DNA from 3 places in the Alteromonas lipotrueae genome. Region 1 is predicted to be linked to each of the others. Evidence: predicted binding sites of a transcription regulator. Region 1 holds the regulator's gene; each other region holds the start of a gene.
What was found. Region 1 encodes LexA, which represses DNA repair genes until DNA is damaged. Its sites were predicted from a motif close to TACTGTATNNNNATACAGTA; they were not measured.
Positions count from the first base shown of each region.

Region 2: the regulator LexA is predicted to act here: its motif matches at 3,989-4,008, upstream of dinB (DNA polymerase IV).
Region 3: the regulator LexA is predicted to act here: its motif matches at 8,111-8,130, upstream of uvrD (DNA helicase II).

Region 1 is NZ_JAESDJ010000009.1:70,061-80,218, reverse strand. Features, by position in the region: gene ctaD (cytochrome c oxidase subunit I) at 1-1,102, opposite strand, end outside; gene coxB (cytochrome c oxidase subunit II) at 1,112-2,287, opposite strand; gene lexA (transcriptional repressor LexA) at 2,871-3,497, opposite strand; gene KYS23_RS13470 (TonB-dependent receptor) at 3,655-5,769, opposite strand; gene KYS23_RS13465 (GNAT family N-acetyltransferase) at 6,052-6,534, shown strand; gene plsB (glycerol-3-phosphate 1-O-acyltransferase PlsB) at 6,680-9,127, shown strand; gene ilvA (threonine ammonia-lyase, biosynthetic) at 9,324-10,158, opposite strand, start outside.
Region 2 is NZ_JAESDJ010000011.1:76,456-86,613, forward strand. Features, by position in the region: gene KYS23_RS15055 (NADH:ubiquinone reductase (Na(+)-transporting) subunit D) at 1-538, shown strand, start outside; gene nqrE (NADH:ubiquinone reductase (Na(+)-transporting) subunit E) at 542-1,150, shown strand; gene nqrF (NADH:ubiquinone reductase (Na(+)-transporting) subunit F) at 1,171-2,403, shown strand; gene KYS23_RS15070 (FAD:protein FMN transferase) at 2,471-3,502, shown strand; gene nqrM ((Na+)-NQR maturation NqrM) at 3,513-3,746, shown strand; gene dinB (DNA polymerase IV) at 4,081-5,154, shown strand; gene KYS23_RS15085 (DUF1653 domain-containing protein) at 5,298-5,561, shown strand; gene KYS23_RS15090 (MBL fold metallo-hydrolase) at 5,627-6,502, shown strand; gene KYS23_RS15095 (Lrp/AsnC family transcriptional regulator) at 6,565-7,089, opposite strand; gene KYS23_RS15100 (hypothetical protein) at 7,233-7,511, shown strand; gene KYS23_RS15105 (DUF917 domain-containing protein) at 7,508-8,635, shown strand; gene KYS23_RS15110 (class II glutamine amidotransferase) at 8,727-9,569, shown strand; gene KYS23_RS15115 (alginate export family protein) at 9,737-10,158, shown strand, end outside.
Region 3 is NZ_JAESDJ010000002.1:81,427-91,584, forward strand. Features, by position in the region: gene recQ (DNA helicase RecQ) at 1-1,419, opposite strand, end outside; gene KYS23_RS03820 (thioesterase family protein) at 1,582-2,076, shown strand; gene KYS23_RS03825 (magnesium transporter) at 2,107-3,444, shown strand; gene rarD (EamA family transporter RarD) at 3,656-4,606, shown strand; gene KYS23_RS03835 (GGDEF domain-containing response regulator) at 4,594-5,850, opposite strand; gene uvrD (DNA helicase II) at 5,887-8,058, opposite strand; gene cysE (serine O-acetyltransferase) at 8,396-9,214, shown strand; gene KYS23_RS03850 (HAD-IA family hydrolase) at 9,243-9,965, opposite strand; gene KYS23_RS03855 (tyrosine recombinase XerC) at 9,996-10,158, opposite strand, start outside.

The sequences.
Region 1 (10,158 bases):
TAAACGCAATGGCAAACATCATGGGCATTTCAAAGGTTAGAGAGCCCCGCCACATAGTCGCCACCCAGTTAAAGACCTTCACGCCTGTAGGCACCGATATAAGCATAGTGGCAAACATGAAGAACATTTCCATATACACCGGCATGCCGGTGGTAAACATATGGTGAGCCCATACCACAAAGGACAACAGCGCAATAGAGCCGGTGGCATACACCATTGATGCGTAGCCAAACAGCTTCTTACGGGAAAACGTAGGGACAATTTGAGAGATAATACCGAAGGCCGGCAATATCATGATGTACACCTCAGGGTGCCCAAAGAACCAAAAGATATGCTGGAACATAACGGGGTCACCACCACCTGCTGCATCAAAGAAGCTGGTGCCAAAGAACTTATCCGTCAGTACCATGGTGACCGCCCCCGCTAACACAGGCATAACAGCAATAAGCAAGAAAGCAGTAATAAGCCAAGTCCACACGAATAAAGGCATTTTCATCCACGTCATACCGGGGGCACGCATGTTGAATATGGTCACAATGACGTTAATAGCCCCCATAATGGATGAGATACCCATGATATGTACCGAGAACACAAACAATGCGGTTGAGTCACCACTGTAGGTGGTAGAAAGCGGTGCATAGAAGGTCCAACCAAATGCCGGGCCGCCGCCCTCTAAAAATAGCGAGCTAAGCAAAATAAGAAAGGCGCCAGGTAATATCCAAAAACTCCAGTTATTCATTCGCGGCAGCGCCATGTCTGGTGCACCTATCATCATAGGAATTAGCCAGTTTGCAAGCCCCGTAAAGGCTGGCATTACCGCACCAAATACCATGATAAGGCCGTGCACAGTCGTCATTTGATTAAAGAAGTTTGGCTCAACAATTTGTAATCCAGGCTGAAATAGCTCAGCACGGATCACCATTGCCATGGCGCCACCAATCAAAAACATGATAAAGGCGAACCATAAATACAACGTGCCTATATCTTTGTGGTTAGTGGTAAACAACCATCGGGTTATTCCTTTTGGAATATGGCTATGATGGTCATGATCTTCGTGATGCGCCGAGGTATCCGGCGCAATGACATCAGTTGCTTTACTCATTACGCACTCCTAGTTCCCATTAACGACGGCGTTAACATCTTTAGCCTGCACCATATCACCCGTGTTATTGCCCCACGCATTTCGTTCGTAGGTCACCACAGCCGCAATGTCTTTCAGGCTTAACATTTTTCCGAACGCCTGCATGGCCGTACCGGTTTTACCGTTCAACACAATATCAATATGTGCAGTTTGGTCTTCAAGTACCATCTCACTGCCTTTAAGCGCAGGGAAAACTCCGGGTAACCCTTCGCCGTTAGGCATATGGCAAGCCGCACAAGTGGCGTTGTAAACCCGCTTACCTTCATCCATAAGTTCGTCCATCGACATATTCATCGACAGTAGACGTTGCTCTTCTTCTTTCGCTTGGCGAGCTGCTTCTTCTTGTTCATTCATCCAAGCATCAAATTCGGCAGGCTCTTTAGCAATGACCACAACCGGCATAAAGCCATGATCTTTTCCGCAAAGCTCGGCACACTGTCCACGATAAATACCTGGCTCGTTCACCTTTGCCCACGACTCATTAATAAACCCAGGATTAGCATCTTTTTTCACTGCAAAGTCCGGTACCCACCACGAGTGAATAACGTCATCAGAGGTGATAAGAAAGCGCACTTTTTGCCCTGTGGGGATCACCAACGGACGGTCGACTTCCAACAGATAGTTCGCGCCTTTTTCGAATTTGTTTTCAATTTGCTCTCGTTGCGTCGCCATTAACGAATAAAACTCAACGTCTCTGTCCATATACCGGTAATGCCACTTCCACTGAGATCCAGTAACGACAACGGTAAGATCAGGTTCACTGGTATCTTCCATCGCAATAAGGGTTTTAGCAGCAGGAATAGCCATAAGAATAAGAATGATGAATGGCACTACTGTCCATGCAATTTCCACTTTTACATTTTCATGGAAGTGAGCGGGCTTAGCGCCTCTGGATTTACGGTGCAAGTACATTGAGGCAAACATAACCCCAAAAACCGCAACAGCGATTGCGATACAGATAAAGAACATCAACATATGGAGGTCGTATACTTGACCACTTATGTCTGTTGCGCCTCGGCGCAAATTTATGGAAGAGCCTTCGCCCGTTGCTGCATCAGCAAACAGTAGTGGCGAGGTAAGCAAAAGTGGAAGCCCGTAAAGCCACTTTGTCGCTTGTGTCGCCGCTTGTGTCGTTACTCGTTTCACTCAACACCTCCGTTATAACAGAAGCATTAACGCATTAGATGCGCTGCGCTTCTGGCAACTGATACTCGAAATCCAACTTTTAACTTAACTGCCTAGCTTTAGTTGTAAAACAAAGTTACAGCTATTGTTATTATTTTGTTAAATACAGTATAAGAATTGCTCAATAAAACGCACAAGTCTAGTCTTTTCTAAGAAAAAACAATTGCAGCGTTTAATTTTTAATCAACGCGGTATGACAGAGAAGTGAATGACGTCACAGCGCATGGACGTTACACGGGTATTTAGCGAGCCCGTTTGAAACGCTCATTTTGAACGAGATGGGCGAATAGAAGTTGGCAATAAGTTTCTTATAATCAAAAGGTAGTTACGCACTTATGATTGTTTTTCAAACAAAACAGATGACTAAAATAGCGCTAGTTAGCACTAAAAAAGGTGACATAAATAGGAGAAAATATGCGGGAGCGGTATCTGGTGGCTTTTGAGGGATTTCTTAGACTTAAATACGATTATTGTGTAAGCAAGGTATGGTAAACATACAAAAAAGCGGCCTATAAGCCGCTTTCTTTACTAAATAGCTAAAAGGTTACATCCAATCAGCATTTCGAATAACACCAACGGCAATCCCTTCAATGGAAAAAGGCTCTGACGCTAAGTCGACTTTAATCGGTGAAAACTCGTCATTTTCGGCATGAAGCAATACTTCGCGGCCACGCTTTTCAAGGCGTTTAACAGTAACGTCCTCATCGACACGTGCTACTACCACCTGCCCATTATGGACATCCGTCGTGCGGTGCACGGCTAACAAGTCACCATCAAGTATACCAATGTCTTTCATACTCATACCGCTTACACGAAGTAAGAAGTCGGCGTGAGGCTGAAACAGGGCAGGGTCGACCTTATAATGAGACTCTATATGCTCTTGCGCTAGAATAGGCTCGCCCGCAGCCACTCGGCCAATAAGAGGAAGGCCTTCTTCTTCAGGGGCTTCATCTTCAAGAGGAATATTAAGTTTAATACCACGAGAAGTGCCTGGAAGGATTTCGATGACGCCTTTACGGGCCAACGCTTTTAAATGTTCTTCAGCGGCATTCGCAGAACGAAAACCTAAATGACGGGCAATTTCTGCACGGGTAGGCGGCATGCCAGTTTCGAGCATCGTTGTTTTTATAAGCTCGAGAACTTCTGTTTGTCTTGCTGTGAGTGGGCGCATAAAAGACCTGTCTGTCTATACAGTTCCTGTAAGTATATACACCTAAAAGGAAATGACAAGCACTAAGCGTTGCAAAGCATGTTTTTTACTCAGGCCAAATCACAACAAAAAAGCGACCATTAAAGGCCGCTTTATCTATCACTACTATTCAGCGTGACTAAAATTTATATTGCAAACTCACGCGAGCATTAAGCGGCTCGCCGGTGGCAATATTGTTGTCGTTATGTGCTGATGGGAAATAGTCTTCGTCGAATACGTTTTCCACATTTAGCTGAATTTTAATGTCTTCGCTGTAATCGTAATACACTGCAGCGTCTACGCGAACAAAATCAGGTAGTTCGACGGTATTGTTTAAAGACGCGTACTGCTCAGATTGATAAATCACGCCTAATGCAACACGCCATTTATCGTTTACTTCATATTGGTTCCATAACGTCAGCATGTGTTCTGGTAGCTGTGCTAAATCACGGTTCGCCAATGCGCCATCTACAATGCGGCCCATTTCTTCGCCATCAAGGTTGCTATACCCAGCATTTATTACCCAACGCTCTGAAAGCTTGCCCACCACCTGCACTTCAAAACCTTTGGTTTCGGTGCCGGTTAAAATAGACGCTTCTGGATTGTTAGGATCTTGCGCTGTGCCATTTTCACGTTCAACTTCAAATGCCGCTGCTGTTACGCTAAGTGAGTCAGAGAAATTCCACTTTACGCCAATTTCTTTATTTTCAAATTCTTCAGCTTCCAGCGCTTGGCTTGTAAGCGACAGAGAAAGGAATTGGTCACCTGAACGAGGTAAAAACGATTTGCTGTAACTGGCATAAATCGAAACAGATTCCGCTGGCTTGTAAATTAGGCCAACACGGGGTGACACTTGTGAATCAGAACTAGATAGGAAACCGCTGTTACCATCGTCAGCACCGTTAGCCACTTCAATAGTGTCTACCACATCGATATCAAAATTATCGTAGCGAAGACCGGCCACCACAATCCAATGCTCGTTAAGCTTAATTTCATCTTGCACGAAAGCTGAGGTAAAGGTGACGTCTGATGCACGATTTCTTACCGGATCTGTCAGCGTCATTGACGGAATAACCAGGGGGTCGCTAAACACGAAGGATACTTGGTCGTCTTGACTGTCTGCAAAAAACGCATCACGACGAGCATTTTCTGTATCTTGGCTGCCGTACTCCATTCCTGTTAGTAAGGTATGGTTAATATCACCTGTTGCAAACTGCCCAATAAGGTTTAATTGAACCAGCGCATTTTCACGAGTGGTGGTATCACGATACCCATCTAACGTAACCGTGCCTGCATCAGCGTCAAAGTTAACGGGGTACAAGTTTTGGTAAGCTTTATCATAATCAGCAAACTGAACGGTACCGTTCAAGTTCCAATTTTGCGATAGTGCATGATCAACACGAACACGGGCAATATGCGCTTCAAGGGTAGTATTGTTGAAGTCTGGAGCACCAAAGTAGGTGTCGTCAAAGCCTTCAAGCGGTGCACCATCTAATGAGGGTATACCTCTATCGACTAAACGATCATCATTTACGTATTCGTAAGATGCAACCACCGTGGTGTCGTCGTTAGCCATCCATGTATAAGTTGGGTTAATGGCGTAACGTTCACCATCTTTAAAATCACGATGATTATCAATACTGTCAAACACACCGTTAAAACGAAAAGCATTATTAGCATCTATGGCTTTATTGGTATCAACACTAATAGAACCAGCGCCAAAGGTATCAATACCTGCTGACAGTGTGGTGAAATCTTCTGCGCTACTGGCCACTTTAGTCACACGGTTAACTACGCCACCGCCTCCACCACGGCCGAATAGTAAGGCGTTCGCGCCTCGTAATATTTCTACACGCTCTAGGTTATACAATGGGCGAAAGTACTGAACGTCGTCACGAAGACCATCAACAAAAAAGTCGGCGGTGGTGTTCTGACCACGAATAGTCACCTGATCGCGATGGTCTTCACCTAGGCCAATGCTCACACCTGGGGTGTATTGCATAACATCGGCAATACTAAACAATGCTTGCTCTGAAATTTGTTCTGCGCTTACAACAGATACTGACTGGGGCACGTTAACCAATAATGTAGGGGTTTTAACCGCTGTGGCGACTTGTTGACCAAAGAATGCGCCGCGTACGGTAATACGTTCAACGCTTTCATCTGACTCAGCCATATCGTCTTGTGCGAATGCAGATGTGCCATAAAGAGCTAAAAGAACAGCAGTAGAAATAGTTGCTTTACCAAGTTTCAAGCAAGTCTCCTCAAGTGATAATTCAAACAGTATTGAAAATGATAGATATTCTTATTTAGAGCGGATTCTAGTCAGATTTATTGGCAATTAAAAGGTGTATTAATAAAAATTAAACTTTTGTTATAAATGAATGCGTCAGCTTGACGAGACAGTCTATTGAAACAATCCTCACGAATGGAATCAGTACCCTTAATGGTATTTACGTCAAGATGACAAGTTTGCCATTAAAGCATAAAGTAAACCTTCTTCTAACTATGCTTAACCAGAGTATTGAATTCCATCATGTTGCATTACCTCGACTATACCCCCGAGTTAGCCCCCCATTTCGACCGCATAAATAGAGAGTGGATAACCAAAATGTTTCATTTAGAGAGCATTGATGAGGCTGTTATTGGCTACCCACAGCGCAATATTATCGATAAGGGTGGATACATTTGGTTTGCTGAACACCCGGACTTTGGCATTGTAGGTACATGCGCATTAATGAAAAAAGGAGAAGGGGTATTCGAACTTACTAAGATGGGTGTGGTCAGTGAAGCAAGAGGATTAAAAGTAGGGGAAGGCTTGTTACAACATGTGTTGAATAACGCCCCTACCATTGCTTTTAATACATTATTTCTTTTGACGAATAAGAAGTGCGAGGCCGCCATTCATCTTTATGAGAAAAATGGCTTTGTTCATTGTGAAGAAATCATGCAAAAGTTCGGCTGTGCCTATGAACGCTGCGACGTAGCGATGCATTACAAAGGTGCAGTTACCAACTGATGTATGAGTAAAAACACGCTCAATCGATTTGCTATGGCAACAATTTATACTAATGACTCTTTCAAACAGCCCCATGGCCTCTGCAAGACATTGCACGAGATGTGGTACACTTCCCCCGTTTTAATTTCATAGGATTACAGAATTCATGTCGTGGATGCGAAAAGCCCTTTTGTCGCTATTTCATTATCCTGTTAAGTTGCTGGTTAAAGCCCACAGCATTCCCGTAAACGTAGAAACTGAGCTTGGCATTGATAAATCGAAGCCCATCGTTTACTTGCTTCCAGCAAACTCGGTAACCGATCAATTAGCGCTTAGAATGTCAACAGAAGCACTAGGCCTACCGAGCCCAACAGATACGCTTACGTTAGCGGGCAGAGAATACCCTTCTACGTTATTTTTGCGTAAAACCCAGCCGATCTTTCGTTCACAAGCAGACGATACGGGAATTGAAGATGTATTTACTGACTTATTTCATCTGCATAGAGATCATCACCAGTTAGATCTCCAAGTGGTTCCGGTGTTTGTCACCTGGGGCCGAGCGCCTGGCAGAGGCACACCAGGATTAGCCGACCTTATTGCCGACAATGCAGCGCCAAGTTGGCTAAGAAAACTCTTTATCGTGATATTTTTAGGCCGCGACAATTTTATCAATTACTCAAAAGCCGTATCAGCTCGCGCCATGTCAAATCAACATGGCAGTGATAAAAGCATTGCACACAAGCTAGTACGTGTAGCAAGCACTCACTTTCAGCGTAAACGCCAAAGTATGACCGGCCCTACATTGTTAGAGCGCCAAGAGTTGAACAACAGTGTACTAGGCTCTGATGCCGTGCGCCGTGCTATGGCTGAAGAATCACGCAGTAAAAAAATCACTCATGAAGCGTCTAAAGATAGAGCGCAATCTTACGTTACCGAAATAGCCGCCGATTACCGCGAAGGACTTATACGTTTTGGCGACCGACTGCTTACTCGCATTTGGAACAAAATTTACAATGGTATTAGTGTTGGACACTCTGAACGTATTCGAGAATTAGCCGCAAACGGCCATGAGATTGTTTACGTGCCTTGTCACCGCAGCCACATGGATTACCTTTTGCTGACCTACGTGATTTATCATGAAGGCATGGTAACCCCTCACATTGCTGCTGGTATTAACCTAAACTTCTGGCCGGTTGGGAAAATTTTCCGCCGTGGTGGTGCCTTTTTCTTACGCCGTAGCTTCGCCGGTAATAAGTTGTACACCGCTGTATTCCGTGAATACTTAGAGTTACTTTTCAATAAGGGCTATTCAGTTAAGTATTACCCTGAAGGTGGCAGAAGTCGCACTGGCCGTCTTATTCCGCCCAAAACAGGCATGCTAGCCATGACCATTCAGGCCATGCTGAAAGGCGTAAACAGGCCAGTTAGCTTGGTGCCAGTCTATATTGGCTACGAAAACGTGATGGAAGTGAAAAGCTACCTGAACGAGCTTAAAGGTACTAAGAAGCAAAAAGAATCGAACTGGCAAGTATTCTCGGCTATTCGCAAGCTTAAAAACTACGGTCATGGTTATGTAAACTTTGGTGAGCCTATTCAGCTGAATCAATTTTTGGAAACCCATGTGCCAAACTGGCGTGACTGCCGCGATGCCGAGCCAGAGAAAAAGCCTGCATGGCTAACGCCAGCGGTAAACGAGTTGGCCAACAATGTAATGACCCGGATTAATCGCGCAGCAGCGGTTAATGGCATGGCGCTAACGTCGCTGTGTTTGCTGTCATCGAAAACACAAACCATGAGTGAGTCTGAGCTTAAACAAGCGATGGGCGACTTTATCAGTTTGTTCAAAAATGTGCCTTTCAGTGCCGATGCCACTATACCCGATGCTAGCGGGAAGGAATTGTTTGACGATACCTTGAAGCTTGGTAAGTTTGTGATTGAGGAAGATGACTACGGTCGATTAATCAGCCCAAAACCTAAGTCGGCAGTTTATCTCACCTATTATCGCAACAATATTTTGCACTTATTTGCGTTGCCTGGCTTAATTATGGCCTGTGTATTTGCGCACAAAGGCACAAGTAAAGCGACAGTATTCCAGTTAATTGCTGCGTTATACCCGCTGCTACAGCGCGAGTTATTTTTGCACTTGTCTCAAGACGAAGCCCTTGCTCACACCGATGCGCTTATTGATGAATTGGTCGACCAAGGCCTTCTGCGTATAAAGGGCGGTGACTTACTTCCACCTGATGCTCAGCAAAAGCAGTTTCATTCAGCATGGCTATTGAGCCGCTGTATGCAAGAAACCTTGCAGCGTTATGCGGTAGTACTGACTATTTTAGACAAGGAAAAAGTTATTAGTCGTGGTGCGCTCGAACGTACCAGTCGCCAAGTGGCCGAACGCTTGTCTACCCTTTATGGGCTAAGCTCACCTGAGTTTTACGATAAGAACGTACTGTCTAGCTTTATTAGTGCGTTAAAAGATAACCATTGGTTAGACTCTACAGAAGATGGAAGCCTGAAATACTCTGAAGAGTGTGAAGCGCTTCGCGAAGACGTGATGGCGTTAGTTTGGCCAGAAATGACCCAGCATCTTGAGAATGTGGTATTGCATAACTAGTTTACTTCGTCGATTGGGATGCAGCTAGCTGCTACTCGATAATAGGCTGCACACTGAAGAGACTGTTATCGATAACGTGAAAAAGCCGAAACGTTAAATCGTTTCGGCTTTTTTATTGATTTGGAATACGCTTTACCTCGCCCCAAGGTAAACCATGCTTAACGTGAAGCGAAGTAAAGCGAAAACGGTTTGCTCTTTACTTAGATGATTGTGACAAGAAGAACTTATAAGCAGGGTCTTGTGTGACTTCATCTACTTTGTAGCCAAGTTCAATAACATGTTCATTGAAGGCCTCTCGGCTTTCAGGGGCAATATCGAACCCAACCAACACTAACCCTTCTGCTGCACCGTGGTTACGATAATGGAACAAGGTAATGTTCCACGATTCACCTAAGGTGTTTAAGAAGGTTAGCAGTGCGCCAGGGCGCTCTGGAAATTCAAAGCTGAACACTTGCTCGTTTAGAATGGCCGGTGGTCTTCCACCCACCATATGACGAACGTGTAGTTTGGCTAATTCGTTATTGGATAAGTTAAAGCACTGGTAGCCTTTATCTTCTAAGTCGCTTTGCAGGCTTAAGAACTCTTGCTGGCCGCCTTTTAATTTAACCCCAACAAAAATATGGGCTTCGTCATCATTCGCGTAACGATAGTTAAATTCGGTAATTGCCTTTGCGCCAACACATTCACAAAACTGCTTAAATGCCCCTTTGCGCTCGGGTATTTTCACCGCGAATACAGCTTCTTTTTGCTCGCCAAGTTCACAGCGCTCAGACACATAACGCAAGGTATGGAAGTTAATATTAGCGCCGCATAAAATGCCGCCTAGCTTTTTACCGGTAAGGTCGTGTTGCTTCGCATACTTTCGAATAGCCGCCACAGATATCGCACCAGCTGGCTCTGCAATAACCCGCGTATCATCAAAAATATCTTTAATGGCACCGCATATTTCATCGTTACTTACCGTCATGGTTTCATCAATTAAGCGATTACACAGCCTAAAGGTTTCTTGGCCCATCACTTTAACGGCAACG
Region 2 (10,158 bases), on a different contig from region 1:
GGCTATTACCACTAAGCTAGAAACAGCCTTGGTAATGTCTTTAGCGCTAACAACGGTTGTAGCGTTCTCGAACTTGTTTATTTCAATGATTCGTAACCAGATACCATCAAGCGTTCGTATCATCATCCAAATGACTATCATTGCGTCGTTGGTAATCGTAGTTGACCAAATATTGAAGGCTTATTCGTACGAAATTTCGAAGCAGCTGTCGGTATTCGTTGGTTTGATTATTACTAACTGTATCGTAATGGGTCGTGCTGAAGCCTATGCAATGAAGAGCCCACCTCTGATGAGCTTTTTAGATGGTATTGGTAACGGTTTAGGTTACTCATTTGTACTCATTGTTATTGGTACAATTAAAGAGCTATTCGGTTTCGGTACTATTCTGAACTTCGAAATTCTTCCACTAGTTCAAAACGGTGGTTGGTATCAGGGTAATGGTTTGTTAATCCTACCATTTAGCTCATTCTTCTTAATCGGCGGTATGATTTGGGTTATCCGTACCCTTCGTCCCGAGCAAGTAGAGCCTAAGGAGTAAGTCATGGAACATTATTTGTCGTTATTTGTTCGCTCAATTTTTGTTGAGAACATGGCGTTATCACTTTTCTTAGGTATGTGTACCTTCTTGGCGGTATCGAAGAAAGTTAAAACTGCTATGGGTCTTGGTGTTGCGGTAATCGTAGTACTGGGTATTTCTGTACCGGTTAACCAAATCATTTATGTGAACATCCTTGCACCAGGTGCACTAGCGTGGGCTGGTTTCCCTGACGCAGATTTAAGCTTCCTGAATTTCTTAACCTTTATCGGCGTTATCGCGGCATTGGTTCAAATTTTGGAAATGAGCTTAGATAAGTTTTTCCCTGCGCTTTATAACGCGCTTGGTATCTTCCTTCCGCTAATTACGGTTAACTGCGCTATCTTCGGTGGTGTGGCATTCGCGGTACAACGTGAGTATAACTTGACCGAAAGTGTCGTTTACGGCGTAGGAAGTGGTATGGGCTGGGCAATTGCAATTGTGCTGTTGGCCGCTGTACGTGAGAAGCTTAAATATGCCGATATGCCTGATGGTATTCGTGGTCTGGGCTCTGTGTTCATGATTGCGGGTCTTATGGCACTTGGCTTCCAGTCATTCACTGGTATTCAGCTGTAATCGAGCTCGGGAGCATATAAATGAATCAAGTAGAAATTTTCCTAGGCGTCGGCATGTTTATTGCCATTGTATTGGCGCTAGTATTTATCATCATGTTTGCTAAGTCGAAGCTGGTACCAAGCGGTGATGTAACTATCACTATTAACGGTGACCCAGACAAAGCAATCAAAACTGAGCCAGGCGGCAAGCTTCTCGGTGCACTTGCAGATGCTGGATACTTCGTATCTTCAGCATGTGGTGGTGGTGGTTCTTGTGGTCAGTGCCGTGTAGACGTGCATTCAGGTGGTGGTGAAATTCTTCCAACTGAACTTGATCACATCACTAAAGGTGAAGCCCGTGAAGGCTGCCGTTTGTCATGTCAGGTTGCGATTAAGCAAGACATGGAAATCGAACTTGAAGAGTCAGTATTTGGTGTTAAAAAGTGGGATTGTGAAGTTATTTCTAACGACAACAAAGCGACCTTCATCAAAGAACTTAAGCTTCAAATTCCTAACGGTGAAAGCGTACCTTTCCGTGCTGGTGGTTACATTCAAATTGAAGCCCCTGCGCATCATGTTAAGTATAAAGAGTTTGAAATCCCTGATGAGTATCGCGGTGATTGGGAACGCTTTGGCTTCTTCGATATCGAATCTAAAGTAGATGAAGAAACCATTCGTGCTTACTCAATGGCTAACTACCCGGAAGAAGAAGGTATTATTATGTTGAACGTGCGTATCGCTACGCCGCCACCTAATAACTTAAGCCTACCTGCTGGTAAAATGTCATCGTACATCTGGAGCCTTAAAGAAGGCGACAAAGCAACGATCTCTGGTCCATTTGGGGAATTCTTCGCAAAAGAAACCGAAAACGAAATGGTATTTGTTGGCGGTGGTGCGGGTATGGCGCCAATGCGTTCGCATATCTTCGACCAACTTCGTCGCTTAAAAACTGATCGTAAGATGAGTTTCTGGTACGGTGCTCGTTCACTTCGCGAAATGTTCTATACAGAAGACTTCGATGAGTTAGCTGCAGAAAACGATAACTTCAAGTGGCACGTTGCCCTTTCAGATCCTCAGCCTGAGGACAACTGGGAAGGTTACACTGGGTTCATTCACCAAGTTCTTCTTGAGAACTACCTGAAAGATCACCCTGCGCCAGAAGATTGTGAGTTCTACATGTGTGGACCACCTATGATGAACGCAGCCGTTATCAACATGCTGAAAGACCTAGGTGTTGAAGACGAAAACATTATGCTTGATGACTTCGGTGGTTAATCCGAAAATCGACAAGTGAGTAAAGGGGGCGTAAGCCCCCTTTTTGTTTAGTTAAAGGACCCATAACGTGATTCGATTCTTTGCCAGAATAGCATTAGCAGTTATTGCTATGAGCATCCTCTTTATTGCCAGTTGCAGTGAAAAACCCCTTTCGGTAGTACATCTGCAAGGCCAAACCATGGGCACGACTTACAATGTTAAGTACGTACTAGGTGAAGGTGAGGCGGCAGTAGAAGGTTTGCAGGAAGAAATTGACGCTAAGTTAGTTAACATTAATAAAATGATGTCGACTTACGATACAACGTCTGAGTTGTCTCGTTTTAACCAATACCGATATTCAGATAACTTTGCTGTGTCTCAAGAGACACTTACCGTGGTTACTGAAGCCCTTCGCTTGGCCCGTTTGAGTGACGGTGTGCTAGATGTTACGGTTGGGCCCTTGGTCAATCTATGGGGATTTGGCCCGAATAAACGGCCAGAAAAAGTGCCAACCCAAGCAGATATTGATGCAGTTCGCGATTACGTAGGTTTTGAGAAATTATCTACTACGCCAACCGGCCTTAAGAAAGCAAACCCCATGCTGTATGTTGATTTATCAACGATTGCTAAAGGTTATGGTGTTGATGAAGTGGCGGCCATTTTAGATGCCCATGATTTAGAGCATTATCTTGTAGAGATTGGCGGTGAAATGCGGGTTAAAGGCGAGCGTGGTGATGGCAATGAATGGCTAATTGCGATTGAAAAGCCGGTAACGACAGAACGCGCGGTACAAAAAGTGGTGTCTATTGGCACTAATGCTATAGCGACTTCGGGTGATTACCGTAACTATTACGAAGAAGACGGTAAACGTTATTCTCATTTGATTGATCCGAATACCGGCGCACCGATAACCCATGATTTGGTGTCGGTTACGGTGGTAAACCCATCTTCAATGATTGCTGATGGCTTAGCCACAGCGTTTAATGTAATGGGGTGGCAACGTGCAATCGACCTTGCAGAGCAAGAGCAACTTGCTGTATTCCTCATTCGTCGCACAGCCGACGGATTTGAAGAGTATGCCACGCCAGAATTTGATAAACTGGTAGAAGTAAATAATTAAGGAGTAGGCTATGTCTACGTTTATTTTAGCATTCGGTTTCTTCCTCACTATGGTACTCGCCATGGCTGTTGGCTACCTGGTGCAGCGCAAAACTATTTCGGGTAGTTGCGGTGGACTAGGCGCATTAGGTATCGCTAAAGCATGTGATTGCCCCGAGCCTTGCGACAGGAAAAAATCTCGTATGGAAAAAGAAGAAGCGAGAGAAAAGAAATTGAATGAATGGAAACAAAATCAGATCCTTTAATCTGATGATGTAGTTAACCTAGTGATGTAAGTAGGCGCTGATAAAACAGAGCCTTTCACAACATTGGATCACACTATACGGCAATAACCGTTCCTAGATAAAAGCGCGATAGGCTGCAAGCTTACCGCGCTTTTTTTATCTAAAACGATACGCCTATTTTGCCCATTCACTCATAGTTCGCGCAAAGTGGTTGCTCACTATTCATCGTATACAGTGGTAAGCCTAACTGATATGTTCTAGAATACTGTTTTTACATACAGCATTTTTTTAAAGGCTTGTATAATAAGAGCTAGCAACTTAGGGGCGGCTTAGGGGCAGTTTGGGAGCATACACCATGCGAAAAATCATCCATGTAGATATGGACTGCTTTTATGCTGCGGTTGAAATGCGTGACAACCCTGCGTTACGCAATATCCCTATTGCCATTGGTGGAAGCTCTCAGCATCGAGGGGTTATTTCTACCTGTAATTACCCCGCCCGTAAATATGGCGTTCGTTCCGCCATGGCCACCGCTTATGCATTCAAGCTTTGCCCAAATCTCACCTTAGTGAAAGGGCGCATGGAGGCTTACGTAAAAGAGTCTCAACGAATTCGCGAAATATTTGCCGACTATACCGATTTAATCGAGCCACTTTCGTTAGATGAAGCTTACCTCGATGTGACCAATAGCCAATATTGTGGTGGCAGTGCCACGTTAATAGCCGAAGAAATTAGAAGTCGAATTGAGTCAGAGTTGGGCTTAACCGCATCGGCGGGCGTTGCACCCTGTAAGTTCGTAGCAAAAGTGGCCAGCGATGAAAATAAGCCTAATGGTATTTGTGTCATTACTCCTGATAAATTAGATAGTTTTGTGAGGGGCATGCCTCTTAAAAAAATTCCAGGGGTAGGTAAGGTGACAATGCTAAAGCTACAACGATTAGGCTTAGCTACCTGTAACGATGTGCGCAGTTATCCTTTTGAGCGCATACAAAAGGAATTAGGTAAATTTGGTGCGGTATTATGGGAGCGTGCGCATGGTATTGATGATCGAGAACTGTCAGTATCAAGAGAGCGTAAGTCTATAGGCGTAGAGCGCACCCTAAGCAACGATATTCATTCGATGGAAGAATGTAGAGACTTTATGCCTCATTTACTGGAAAAGCTTCAGGAACGCATTCAGGCGCATGAAAAGCGCACAGGCAAACCTGTTCGTATTCGTACTCAAGGGGTGAAACTTAAATTTCAAGACTTCCAGCTAACCACGGTTGAGCATCGATGCCCTTCGTTAAATGCGCATTACTTTGATACCCTACTAAAAGAAGCTTACGAGCGCGCTAAAGGCCGTGGTATACGCTTAGTTGGGCTACATATTGGTCTTGGTGAGGCACAAACCATACATCAGCTCCCTTTGCCCCTAGAAGGTGAGTAGAAAAGTGAGTAGTAAAGAGCGTAGACTGGTGTGTACATAGGTGAATAGCCGCAAAGTACGGGAAACCTTATCAGACGCTTTATGAACAGAGCCCGAATTTTACCGTATTCAAATTAACAAAAAAGTGAAAAGCAGGAACCATCATGACTACCCCGGAACCTAAAACCCAAGAACTTAAAACCCCAGGTCGATACCGCCATTATAAAGGCAGTGATTACGACGTTTACGAAGTGGCGATACATTCAGAAGACGAGTCTTCCTTAGTGGTATATCGTCCATGTTATGGCGAAAAAGCCCTGTGGGTTCGTCCATTAAGTATGTTTCAAGAAGAGGTGGTGGTAGAAGGTAAGTCAGTCCCTCGATTTGCTTATATTGGTGAGATCCCAAACGACGAAAAAATGATCTGAACCGCAAACTAAGTCATAGTGTACTTAGATCTATTTAATAATAAGCACTCTTTAAGGGAACCCTAATGACGCACAAACTTACCCGAAGTTTTCTACTTGCTGCAAGTTTAGTATCGACCACCTTCATTCCAGCCGCTTTTTCGCAAGACCGTTTCGAAAAGGTTGAAATAGAGGCAACAGCACTTAAAGGTTCTGTGCATATGTTGACGGGGATGGGCGGTAATATCGGCGTTTCTGCGGGTGACGATGGCATTCTAATTATTGACGATCAATTCGCACCTCTAGCTGAAAAAATTGCGACGGCACTTGGCGAGCTTGGCAGCGATAAGCCCAAGTATGTGATTAACACCCATTACCACGGCGACCATACAGGCTCAAATGCATTTTTCCACAGCCACAAAGGCGCGACTATATTAGCCCACGATAACGTGCGCATTCGATTAGCCAACGATGAAAAAGTATCGCCAGATGCGCTACCAGCTATCACTTATGAAAACGGCATTAAGTTACATTTTAACGGTGAAACCATTCACATTATGCATCTTGAATCAGGGCACACCGATGGCGATAGCATAGTATGGTTTGAACAGCCGGATATCATGCACACGGGTGATTTATTCTTTAATGGGTTATTCCCATTCATCGACTTAAATTCTGGCGGCAGTGTTAAAGGCTACATCGAATCAGTCAAGCAAGTGTTGGCGAAGATAAATGACGATACTGTGCTCATTCCTGGTCATGGTGAACTTAGCAATAAAACCGAGTACACCAATTTTCTTGCCATGATTGAAGAAACTTTTGCCTTTGTAAAAGCGCAGAAAGCAAAAGGCATGAGCCTTGAAGCAATTACTGAAGCAGGGCTCGATAGTAAATGGCATAAGTGGGCATGGAGCTTCATTTCTGAAGAGAAGTGGATTGCAACATTATACAAAGGCGCTTAGTCGAAGCACGTAGAGCCACTTTTAAAAACAAACAAGGAGCAGCTAAGTAGCAGCTCCTTTTTTTAGTTATCGGTAAGCATAGAAATTTTCGCTTTATCTAACCATTTTAATTGCGCCAGCGGATAGCCCAAAAAGAATTTTTCTCTTGATAAAATAATTCGATTTTCAATGCGCTTAATACCAAGCTCTTCTCTGTCACTCAGCAAGGTACAGGCATCATTTAGTTTGGCGATATTCGCAAAACAACTGAACGACACATAATCCACTTTTCCTGTAATCTGCATGCAATCCATGAACTCTGGTATTTCTTGAATAGCAGCAATAAAGCGCCGTTTAAATGGGGCACTATTGTCATGCAAGGTAAATTCAACATACGCGAAAACATGTTCGCACATGGCTTCAATATTCACATCAGCGTGAAAGGTGCGAAAGTACCCGGCTTCTTTTAATGCTTTTACTCGCTGAAAGCAGGCGCTAGGGGAAAGGTTAACTCGGCCCGCTAATTCCACGTTGGTGAGGTCTGCTTGCAAATGCAATATAGCCAATATTTTTTGATTGTAACTATCTAAATGAATAATCTTTTTCATAAGGTGGTTTCTGTTGGCTTAAACACACGAGTTACTACATTTAGAACTGTTTTTCGCGCTGAATTCCTTTTCTCCTTGTCCATCATGTTTACCCCTGTTGCCGCTATCTACTGCGCTGACTTTTTATTCTGCGACGACAAGCTGTGTACCGGGCGGGTGACTTTATTCCTGCGTTTAACATTTGCGCCATAGCCGCGTGGATAACCGGTATCCTGTTTAGCTTTTCGAGCGCTGAAACTGGGCTTTTTATCACCCCTATTGAAGCCATAGACGCCTTAATTATTTCCTTAGCCAGCTACCTTTTTTTATCCCGCGCAATGCGAGTTCTTACTAATAAGACCGCCATAAAGAACAGTGCCAATAGCGCTACACCCGCAACCATAACCGCAACCAAAGACACCACCGAAAGAGAAAACCTATGAAAGAACTAAGCTTTCAAGATATGAAAGACATTTTGCTAGGCTGTACTGTGCTAGGCACCGGGGGCGGTGGTGAAATGAGTGAAGGCCTAGAATTAATTAACGAAGTGATAGAGAAAGGATTACCACTTCGGCTTGTAGGGCTAGATGAAGCCCCCGACGATGAATGGATTTGCACGCCTTATTTGCTCGGCGCCCTCGATTTAACGGCCAAAGAGGCCGACGAATACAAAGCCTTACCCAGAAATGCTGAGCCAGCTATATGCGCCGCGTTTAGCCGCATAGAGTCTTATTTTGATAGAAAGTTTTATGGCACGGTATGCTGTGAAATGGGCGGTTCCAATACGGCTGTGGCATTTTATACCGCAGCGTTAAATGGTGGCGTGGTGATTGACGGTGATCCCGCTGGGCGGGCTGTACCTGAAATAACCCACTCAACCTATTATCTAAACGGACTTGATGCCGCGCCTGTTATTGCCGCCAATAGCTTTTGCGAAATCTTCGTGTGTGAAGGGTTGCATGATGACCAAAGAGCCGAGCACGTTATGCGTGCACTTTGCCGAGTTAGCGCCAACGACATTGCGGCTATCGACCACGCTATGCCGGTAAAAGATATCCGTCATGCCCTTATTGGTGGAACTATTTCAAAAGCGTGGGCGCTAGGTAAAGCAGTGTCGGCAGCCAAACAGCAAGGTGCGGATATTGCCAAAGTGATTGCAGACGTTGGCAATGGTTTTGTTGCCTTTAGAGGCAAAGTGACAGCCTTTGAATTTGATACCATAGGTGGCTTTTCTGTCGGAACCGTTGATTTAGCTGGCGCAGACAATGATGAAGGGAATGACGCAGGACATACCTACCAGTTAGGGGTTAAGAACGAAAACCTGGTCAGCTACTACGATGGTGAAGTGGATGTGACTATTCCAGATCTCATTTGTGTAATTGATGAGAATACCGGTGAGCCAGTGACCAATCCGCATTATGAAATTGGCCAATCGTTAGCGGTGATTATTTTGCCTGCGCCTGATGCATTTTTAACCCCAAAGGGCTTAGCTACCTTTGGTCCAGCGTATGTTGGTGTAGATGCGCCTTATCGCCCAGCTAGCTTGCAAAACAGGCACAATAAATAGGTGTAAATTAGACGTATTGCGCGTTGCTTAGCGCGCCAAGCTTGTTTATGCTCAAGCCTGTTATTATTAACGTTCTAAAAAAGGGTACATCGTGTGTGAACTGCTTGGCATGAGTGCCAATACGCCAACTGATTTGTGTTTTAGCTTTACTGGCCTCACCCGACGTGGTGGCGAGACAGGCCCGCACAAAGATGGCTGGGGCATGGCATTTTATGAAGGCAAGGGCATTCGCCTTTTTCACGATCCAGAGCCCTGTGCCACGTCTCAAATTGCAGAGTTTGTATCTCACCTGCCGATTAAAAGCGAAACGGCTATTTGTCATATTCGCCAAGCTAATGTAGGCAATATAAACCTTGCTAACACCCACCCTTTCACCCGTGAAATGTGGGGTAAGTATTGGGTGTTTGCCCACAATGGGCAGCTGCCTAACTTTGTACCTCGTGAAGGCATGTATGAAGCCGTTGGGGATACTGACAGCGAAGCCATGTTCTGCGACTTAATGAATCAGGTGCGCGAGAACTTGCCTCGTGATGCGATGCCGCAACAATTGGCCGATACACTGGTGGATATCGCAAAAGGCTACGCAGAGCAGGGCGTATTCAATTGTTTATTAAGCAATGGCGACTGGTTGTTTTCATTTTGTAGCACCAAAATGGCGAGCATTACCCGCCGTGCCCCGTTTGGCCCAGCTTGCCTCAGCGACGTGGAGGTAGAGATTGATTTTGCTGCAGAAACCACACCCAACGATGTGGTGAGTATCATTGCCACTGCGCCACTAACCCATGACGAACAATGGGATATTTACGAGCGTGGTGAATGGAAGCTATGGCAGCAAGGCGAGGTGATTGCCAGCGGTAAAGTGGATGTTCCTGTGCACAAATCTGAAGCGGCCATGACAAGCCCGAGCCCTGATCCTAGCGCTAACTCACTCTAGTTCAACCCTTAGTAAGTCACAACTGTCACGTAATTGTCACCGTACTGCAATTGACTTCTATCCTTACATATCTGAACATTCATATATTATAAATTTCATATGTGACTTGCCGGGGCATACGTTAATGCTCCGCAGTTCTATGATGTTTCAATTATAAATGGACGGGTATGAACAAGTGGTTAGGGTTTAATTACGGCGCATTTTTTGTTGTGCTTTTCGGCATTACCTCATTATGCACGATCGTTCCACTTACCAGCCATGCCCAAGGGTTTACTGTTGAAGGTGAACTTAGAGGCAGATATGAAAACCTAGACGGCCAATTTAGGGCCGGCGAGGAAGGGAGCGACGAGGTACTACTTTTTCGCACTCTACTCCATGGGAAGTACCGTTATGAAAACATCACGATAGGCATAGAAATTCAAGACAGTCGCAGTTATTTGGGAGATGAAAGTACTCCCTTGTCTAGCAGTTTTGTGAATACGGCTGACGCCCTACAAGCATATGTGGCGTTTTCGGGGCTGCCTAGTCTGCTTAGCTATGTACAACCGCAAAGGCATTCCCAGCACACACTCACTGTAGGAAGACAAAC
Region 3 (10,158 bases), on a different contig from region 1:
GCTATCAGATTTGTCTTTGCCAATACCATAGGTTGAAAGCTGGTGGTGCCCCGCTTCTTGCAAGCGCTTTAGTTGTTTGCCGCGCAGTACATCAATAAGGTATTGGGTAGAGGCTTGCTGAGAAAGCCTAAGAATACAAGACAGCACTTTTTGGCTAATGACTAAGCCGTCAATCATGGTGGGTGGATCTAGGCAAATATCACAGTTCCCACAAGCGCTATCACTAAATTGCGAGAAGTAGTTAAGTAGTACTTGTCGGCGGCAGGTTTGCGCTTCAGAAAATGCCTCCATGGCCGCAAATTTTTGCAGTTCAATAGCATTTCTATCGGCCTGCTCACCTTGCTCAATCCACTGGCGTACCCGAGCTGCATCCTTTTCATCAAATAACAACATAGCTTCTGATTCAAGGCCATCTCGTCCTGCGCGCCCTGTTTCTTGGTAGTAACTTTCAACACTTCGAGGTACATCGTGATGCACCACGTAACGTACGTTCGATTTATTAATACCCATACCGAAGGCGACAGTGGCCACCACGATATCAATTTTGTCGTTCAAAAATTGGCGCTGTACTAATTCTCGTTCATCGGCATCCATACCCGCATGATACGCCGCGCAGCGAAAACCTTGCTTGAATAGCTTGGCATGTAAGTCGTCTACTTTGGCGCGGCTATTACAGTAAATAATCCCGCTGCCTTCTTGTTGCTTAACGTAGGTAACAACCTGTTCGAAGGCTTTGTACTTCGACATCACCCGATAACGAATATTCGGTCTATCGAAACTGCCTTTATAAACTAGCGGGTCATTAAGTTGCAGTTGGGTGAGAATATCGCTCTGGGTAGCGATGTCTGCTGTGGCCGTTAACCCAATAACAGGAATATCAGGAAAGCGGGCTTTAATCTGGCCAAGCGCACGGTAGTCGTGCCTGAAGTCGTGCCCCCAATGCGATACGCAGTGGGCTTCATCGATAGCAAACAAGGCTACGTCTGTAGTACGAAGCGTTTGCTGAAAGCCGAATTGAAGCAAGCGCTCAGGAGATACATACAATAAGTCTAACTGGTTAGATACCAGTTGCTCTGAAATTCTGGCTTGCTCTTCATGACTAAGTGTTGAATTTAGATAAGCGGCTTTTACCCCTAAGGCTTTTAACTGTTCCACTTGATCTTGCATTAGCGAGATAAGCGGCGACACAACAATGCCGGTACCCGCGCGAATGAGTGACGGAATTTGGTAACACATAGACTTACCGCCACCAGTAGGTAGCAGTACAAGTGCATCTCCACCTTTGCATACGTGGTGGATGACATCTCCTTGTCCGTCGCGAAAATCATCATACCCGAATACATTTTTTAAGATGCTTTCGGGGGTAAGCGCATCGGAAACGGGAGAAGTGATAGTGGTGTCGGCAATTACAGAAGTCATGACGGGGGATTTTACGCGTTTTTGAAACGTTCTTCACGAAACAAACGCAAAAACTGGACTAAAATTCAGAAGTCATATGAAAAGGTATAACAAATTAAAACAGTGCGGTGAGTAAAAGTGAGCTAACGTCGAATGCCTGTTACTCATAAAAATGGGATCAAAATGCGCTCTTCAGACAATAAAAATATGCCTAGCCGCAAGGATATGATTGCACATGTAATTAGCTTATTTCGTGATACTATGCCGTTTAACCAGCTATTGGGGCTAGAGTTTGTTCGCCCGAATGAAGGGTTAGAAAGTGACTGCATAGAACTTCACGTTTCTTGGCGTGAAGCCTTAACCGGAAATCCACTGAAAAAAATTCTTCATGGCGGCGTGACAGCCACTATGCTAGATACCATAGGCGGTTTGGTCGCTATTATCGAAGCGATTAAACGAACTAACGATGCTGACTTAGCAAGCTTGCAAACCCGTCTACCGAAAATGGGCACCGTAGATATGCGCGTTGACTATTTACGACCGGGTCGTGGAGAGCAGTTTATTGCTACGGCAAACGTTATTCGCGGCGGCGCTAAGTTGGCGGTTTGTAGGATGGAACTTCATAACGAAAAAGGCGATCATATTGCCTTTGGTACGGGTACCTATATGTTGGGGTAGCCGGTATACAATGCATTTTGGAGGTGTCGAATGGCGGAGCCATTACCCGATCTTATCGAAGAGTTTGTAACAGATGGTGTGGGTGATGACCCAGCGTCTATTCTTACCGCATTAAGTGGGCAGGATACTGTCTACATTGCCTCCTTATTAGAATCGTTACCCCTAGAGCGACGTCTGGTCGTTTGGGAAGGCATTCCACGTGACCGCAAGCTTAGCGTGCTGGTGGAAATGCGAAGCGACCCTCGTGAAATTCTCATCGACGCCACGCCACATAACGAGTGGGCTTCTATTTTTGCCGATATTGACGCAGAAGACTTACTTGAACTTCTCGATTCATTACCTACACGGTTAGTTGATGTCGCGTACGAAGCACTTGATAGCCAAGAGCGTAAGTATTTCCGCGAAGCGACTCAATTCCCTGACGAACAAGTGGGTCACTGGGTTAGTCATGAATTGCTAGTACTACCCGCCAATGCAAAAGTGAAAGAAGGCTTACGCCTCTTGCGACGAGATATTCCTCAGCACTGCGATAGTATTTACTTGGTGAACCGTTCTGGCCAATTCACTGCACTGGTGAAAATTCATCGTCTTTTTGCGGCGCAAGAACACAGTTCACTGATTAGCATGGCCGAAGAAAATGTCACTATGTTGGTGGGCACCGATGAATCAACCTCCGCGTCATTGCAGGTGCAGCGCTCGGGGCTATCATCGCTACCTGTGGTGGATGAATCTAACAAACTCATTGGTCGTTTAGATATTGCCTCGGCCAGTGAGCTGATGAATGAGTTTTATGAGCGCCAAGTGATGGCCTCGGCAGGTATGGATGAAGACGAAGATTTATTCTCCCCTGTGGCAAAAAGTGCGCGAAACCGAGCATTATGGCTTGGTATAAACTTGCTTACTGCGTTTTTGGCGTCCTGGTTTATCGGGTTGTTTGAAGCTACATTACAGCAAGTCGTTGCCCTTGCGGTATTGATGCCAGTGGTCGCCAGTATGGGGGGGATTGCTGGTAGTCAAACCTTAACGCTTATTGTGCGCGGGCTGGCGCTTGGGCAAGTAACCCCAGCCAACTTACGTGCGCTTATGATGAAAGAGCTCAAAGTCGGGGGGCTAAATGGCGTGATATGGGCGTTGGTGATAGGTATTGTGGCCTATTTCTGGTTTGCCGATGCGCTACTTGGCATGGTGATTTGTCTTGCCATTCTTTTTAATATTGTGGCAGCAGCTCTTGCTGGTGTGTTCGTGCCCTTTATCTTAGACAGACTAAAGATAGATCCAGCGCTATCTGGCTCGGTTATTCTTACCACGGTAACTGACATTGTAGGCTTTGTTGCCTTCTTAGGTTTAGGCACGCTATTTCTGTTATAGCTGGAAAAATAGGTAGGGCCTGTTGACCTTTTCTGTGCATTTTGACCGCAGTATGTGTGCTGTTTAGGTAAGGCGAATGGTTGCAGGTCAACACGCCCTAGACAAACTTTATCGAAAAATACGCCCATTCTGGGCGTGATAGGCTTGTTATCTAGAGCAAGGTAATGAACACTACGCGCCTTTTTTCAGCCTTAAAAAGTGATAGTAAACTATGCGTGCTCAGCAAGCCAGTGCTGCCCAAGTCGGAATAATTTGTGCCATCGCGGCCTACACCATGTGGGGCATAGCGCCAATCTACTTTAAACAGCTTACTATATTGCCCGCGGCAGAAATTCTAATGCACAGGGTAATTTGGTCGGTGTTGGTGCTGGTAGGCTTGATTGCTGGGTTAAAGCAGTGGCCCAAGGTTGCCGCAGCTTTGCGAAATAAAAAGGTGATGCAGGTGTTGTTTATTGCCGGCATTTTGCTGGGGGCAAACTGGCTACTGTTTATTTGGGCGGTAAATAACGACCATATTCTTGATGCTAGCTTAGGTTATTACATCAATCCCCTCATTAATGTGTTTCTTGGGCGGCTTTTTCTAGGAGAAAGACTAAGAACGTTTCAGCGAGTGGCGGTAGTACTCGCTATTGTTGGTGTAGCTATTTTGATTTTCTCTTACGGTCACGTGCCTTGGATTGCACTTATATTGGCGGGCAGTTTTAGTATTTATGGCATTTTACGCAAGCAGGTAGCCGTAGATTCTTTACCGGGTCTTTTTATAGAAACCTTAATGCTATCACCTTTGGCAATAGGGTATTGGCTGCTATTTGGATCGGAATACAGCAACCTTTTTAATAACGATGCTAACTTAAACATGCTTATTTTAGCGGCCGGTATTGTGACCACCGCGCCCTTGTTATGCTTTACCGCAGCGGCACGGCGTATCATGTATTCAACGTTAGGCTTTTTACAATACATAGGGCCAACACTCATGTTCGTGTTGGCGGTCCATTTGTACGATGAACCGTTAGATGAGGCTAGGCTAATCACCTTTGGTTTTGTGTGGTTAGCACTTGCAGTATTTAGTGTCGATTCCCTTATCGCCTACAAAAAGCAGCGAAAAGCCCTAAGGGCATCGTTAAAGGCGACTAACGAAACCAGTGAAACTCAAACCTCTTGAGTTTCTCCGGTTACATGAACTTGATTACGACCTGCATTTTTTGCTTTGTACAAAAGCTTATCGGCACTACTTAGCAAGGTTTCAATATTTTGCGTAGGGGTATTACAAAGGCCAATGCTACAGGTTACATTTACGCTTTCTTCGCCTAACTGAACAGCGGTTTTCTCTAACGCGTTTCTGAATCTATTCAACCGCTCTTGTGCGTTATGAATGTCAATTTTAGGCAAGTACACGCAAAATTCTTCCCCACCAAAACGTGCAACCAAGGTATCGTTAAAATGAACTTGTAACAGGTTAGCTACCGCTTTGAGCACAAGGTCGCCGGCATCATGCCCGTAGGTATCGTTAATGCGCTTAAAATGATCAAGGTCGATAAGTGCTAAAGCATGCTGCTCAGGTAGCTTTTTATACTGCACGGTAACGGTATAAAAGAAATGGCGGCGGTTAGGCAACCCAGTTAAATAGTCGGTATTGGCAGCGCGTCGAAAGGCTTCTACGCTTTCAATATATTCAATATTCTGCATTACGCGGCATAAAAACTCTTCATGACAGTAAGGTAAATGCAAAAAATCGTTCGCCCCGCTTTTTATGAAGTGCGCAGACATGAGCGGACGTTGGTCGCTTGCTAGGCCTATAATGGCTAACTGCTCTTTTGAAAATGCTTTTCGAAGGCCTGAAATAAATTGCGTGCCTGTCATATCGGGAAGCGCGTTATCGGTGATAACCAACCTGATATGCGCATGCTCAGCCAGTATGCTCATGGCATCGTTGGCAGTAGGGCAGTCGTAAACCACAAAATTGTGCCGATAAAGCAGTGATAGCATTTTTCGTCTAGATGAGCGGTGAGTACTTACTACCACAACACCTGTAGATTTGTTCTTCTCTAATCGAAACAGTAAACGGCTTAAGTAATCGTAATTTTGCGCGTTTTCTTTGGGAATGTAATCAACGACGTCTTTTTCTAAGACCTTGTCTCGGGTTTTCGCTTCTAACGTATCGGTCGTGACTATGGTTGGAATGAAGGCGTCAATGGCGAAGTCGATGGCTTCGCCATTCGACGCATCAGGTAAGTTATGAGCAACAATGGCGCACAAGAAACTTTCTGGCATCATAAGCGCAAAACGTGCGCTCGCTTCCGTTAATGAGTGAGCACCCACAGGGGTTAGCCCTGCTTTTCTGACAAGTTTTGATACAACGTCTAAATTTTTATCGCTGTTTTCTATCACCAGCACATTTTGCGGCATATTTTTCTACTTGGGTTCAGGCTTCTTGCCAGATGACTATGCTTTTTCCAATTTAGCATAGGCGAGAACGAGCCATTTTGTACCAAATTCGTCAAAATTAACTTGTACCCTAGCGTGTTCACCACTGCCCTCGTAGTTTAATACTATTCCTTCACCGAACTTGCGATGAGCCACTTTTTGGCCCAACTGAAAGCCAGTTTCTTCAAAAGAGGCATGTGAGGTCGCTTGGCTGAATCGATTATGTATCGGTCGAGAAATCGTAGACTTGAGCCTTACTTCTTCAACACAATCAGCAGGAATTTCACGAATAAAGCGAGATGCCGTGTGATATTTGTCTTGCCCATATAAACGGCGGCTTTCCGCGTAGGTAATATACAGTTTCTCCATCGCGCGGGTCATGCCCACGTAACACAGGCGGCGTTCTTCTTCCATTCTGCCTGGTTCATCATTGGTCATCTGGCTTGGAAACATGCCTTCTTCAACACCGGCCATAAATACCATAGGGAATTCGAGCCCCTTTGCGGTGTGAATAGTCATCATCTGAACCGCATCTTGATCGGTACCCGCTTGGGTTTCGCCCGCTTCTAACGAGGCGTGAGCAAGGAAGGCTGACAGCGGCGTCATTTCTTCTGCTTCGTCGGGTACGGTAAATTGCTTACAAGCCGTAACTAATTCTTCTAAGTTTTCTAGGCGCGCTTGGGCTTTCTCGCCACGTTCGGCCTGATACATGGCGTACAAGCCTGACTGCCTAATTGCCACATCGGCGTGTTTTTCTAATGGCTCGTCTACGGTAGCTTGTTCAAGCTCGGTAACTAACAGCACAAAACTTTGAAGGGCGTTAAGAGCACGGCCTTTTAGCGCATTTTCATTAATGAGTAGTTGGCTAGCCTGCCACATTGAGCAGTTATGTGCTCTGGCAGCTTCTCGTACTTGTGAGAGGGTCTTCTCACCCATACCGCGAGTTGGCGTGTTCACCACACGTTCAAAGGCGGCATCGTCATGAGGATGATTCATCATGCGAAGGTAGCCAAGTGCATCTTTAATTTCTTGGCGTTCGAAGAATCGAAGACCACCATAAATGCGGTACGGTGTCCCTTGGTGAAGTAAGGCTTCTTCTAATACCCGTGACTGAGCGTTATTGCGATATAAAATGGCGGTGTCTTTTAACGCATTGCCTTGGTTCAGCCAGTCTTTAATTTTCGACACAATAAAGCGGGCTTCATCTAACTCATTAAACCCCGCATAAACAGAGATGGGCTCGCCATCGTTGCCGTCTGTCCAAAGCTCTTTGCCTAATCGGCCCGTATTATTATCAATAACCGTGTTGGCGGCTTTCAAAATGGTGCCGGTAGAACGGTAGTTTTGTTCTAATCGAATGGTTGTGGGGTTATTGAAGTCTTTTAAGAAATGCTGAATATTATCAACGTTCGCACCACGCCAGCCGTAAATAGATTGGTCGTCATCGCCCACAATCATAATATTGTTTTGATTGCCGCTACACAGCATGCGTAGCCACGCGTATTGGATGTTGTTGGTATCTTGGAATTCGTCAACTAAGACAGCGCGGAAGCGTCGTTGGTAATTGGCGAGTACTTCTGGGTTTTTAGCCCAAAGTTCGTGAGCACGTAATAACAGCTCGGCAAAATCCACAAGCCCTGAGCGGTCGCACGCGTCTTGATACGCGGCGTAAATTTCACGCATTTTTTGCTGGGTTTGGTCGTTGTGGGTTTCAATATGTTGAGGGCGTAGGCCTTCGTCTTTATTGCCGTTGATATACCACTGAATTTGACGGGGCACCCAGTGCTTTTCGTCTAAATTCATGGCTTTTAAGATACGTTTGATCAAACGGTATTGGTCGTCTGAATCAAGAATTTGGAAATTTTCAGGCAAATTAGCTTCTGCATGGTGGGCACGAAGCAACCTGTGGGCTAATCCGTGGAAAGTACCAATCCACATATTATTCAGACCGCGGCCCATTAACGATTCTATTCGCCCACGCATTTCTTTCGCGGCTTTGTTAGTAAAGGTTACGGCTAGTATGGAAAAAGGGGCAATGTTTTCCACTTCCATCAGCCATGCTATACGATGTACTAATACCCGTGTTTTACCACTTCCCGCGCCAGCTAATATGAGGGCGTTAGAAAGAGGGGCTGCTACCGCTTCACGTTGTTTGTCGTTAAGCTCGTCAAGCAGTCGGGATACATCCATAATATGGTCAACCTAATTTGTCTAGTTTCAATGCTGCAACATTATGCCAGCTGACTGTGAATTTATACAGGCTTGTTTGATGAAGCTGAGCGGCTAGTGGGTAACTTTTACGATGAATTTAGCCCTGTGAAGGTGATACCTGCCGTATTCACGAGCGGGTTATCGATAAGTTGAACAATTTTCACGCTTGAAGCGTAGTCTGTAGGTGTTGTTTTTATGATGGCTCATGTACACTTCGAGCCATTATGTTGCCTATTGCAATCTAGGCCTTTAGCGTTTTGTGCCATTTACCCGCAGTTAAGCGGGGTTTGAACTTTACTTTTACAGGAACTGCCTCATGCACGCACTCTCTCCATCGACTGACTTTTGGTTATCGTTAAAAAAAGAAGCGCAAACTGTGGCAAAAAGTGAGCCGCTATTAGCTAGCTATGTTCATGCCTGTATTTCAGCTCATCATAATTTTGAGTCGTCGTTAAGTTTTATTCTATCAAGCAAAATGGCTGATGAAGTGATGCCTGCTATTGCCATTCGTGAAGTGTTCGATGAGGCCTACTTGTTAGAGCCGTCGATTAGTGAGTCGGCTATGGCAGATATTAATGCAATTCGTGCGCGAGACGCCGCAGTAGATGACTTCTTAGTGCCACTTTTGCATTTCAAAGGGTTCCATGCAGTGCAAGTTCATCGTATGGCGCATTACTTGTGGTTGCATGGTAGACATCAACTTGCTTTGTTCTTACAAAGCCGAAACTCGGCTACCTTTGGCGTAGATATTCACCCTGCAGCGAAAATAGGTAAAGGGGTGATGTTCGATCACGCCACCGGTATTGTCGTAGGTGAAACAGCGGTTATTGAAGACAATGTCTCTATTTTACAAAGCGTCACGCTTGGCGGAACCGGTAACGAGTCGGGTGACCGTCACCCTAAAATTCGCCAAGGCGTGTTGGTTGGTGCGGGAGCTAAAATTCTTGGCAATATCGAAATTGGCGAAGGGTCTAAAGTGGGGGCGGGTAGTGTTGTGTTAAACAATGTTCCGCCGCACGTTACGGTAGTCGGTGTGCCGGCTAAAGTGGTGGGCCGCCCGGTATGCCAGCGTCCTTGCGATTCTATGCGCCAAAACGTGCTAGAAGACAACGCACCTTACTCGCAAAAGCCTTAAGCGCCAAAGCGCTACTTATCTGCTTTACTTACAGAAAGTAAGCTAGTTCGTCCAACGTATCTAATGCTACGTGAGGGAGTACAGATGCTCTCTCACGGGGTAAATGCATTTCTCTGTTGCAAGCAAACCAAGCAGACTGAAACCCCGCATTTATCGCCCCATACACATCTTTAATAATGTTATCGCCCACGTGCAGTATATGTCTGGGCGCTTCTCCTATAACGCTTGCTGCTTCATCAAACATAGCCCGTGAAGGTTTCATAGGTCGGCTAGTGCTGGCATGTAAAATGGTATCGAAATAGGGCGTAATACCTATTTGGTCAGCGTTTACATTGCCGTTAGTAATACCTACCAGTGTTATATTCTCACTTAAAATCGATAAAGTTTTATGCACATCATCAGTCAAATCAAACTCGCTTCTCGCACGGTAAAAACAGTCGAAACAGGCTTGCACGGCGGCATCTAACGTGTGGGTATCTTGGGATGGAATATCATGTATCAATGCTGCATTTAACACCGCTAAGCGAAGCTTTCCCATATCAGATGAATAGGTAGGATTCGCTGTAATTGCGTCGCGCTTTAGTTGTTGCCAGTGAGCGGACGGCAAGGCAGCCGCTTTAGGGTGATATTGCTTTAAATGCGTATTCAATGCCGCTTCTGCTTGGCGAATAATAGGTTCGTTATTGTATAAGGTATCATCAAGATCGAAGGTCATTGCCTTCACGGAATTAATGGCTCTGAAGAACTGCATAATAGTTAAAGGCCTATATTCAAAAGAGGATTATTTTTTGTGTGCTCTAGGGTGCGCGGCATCGTAAACCTTGGCTAAATGCTGAAAATCTAAATGGGTATACACTTGCGTGGTAGATAGATTGGCATGGCCTAATAATTCTTGCACCGCACGTAAATCGCCGCTCGACTCTAATACGTGCGTAGCAAAAGAA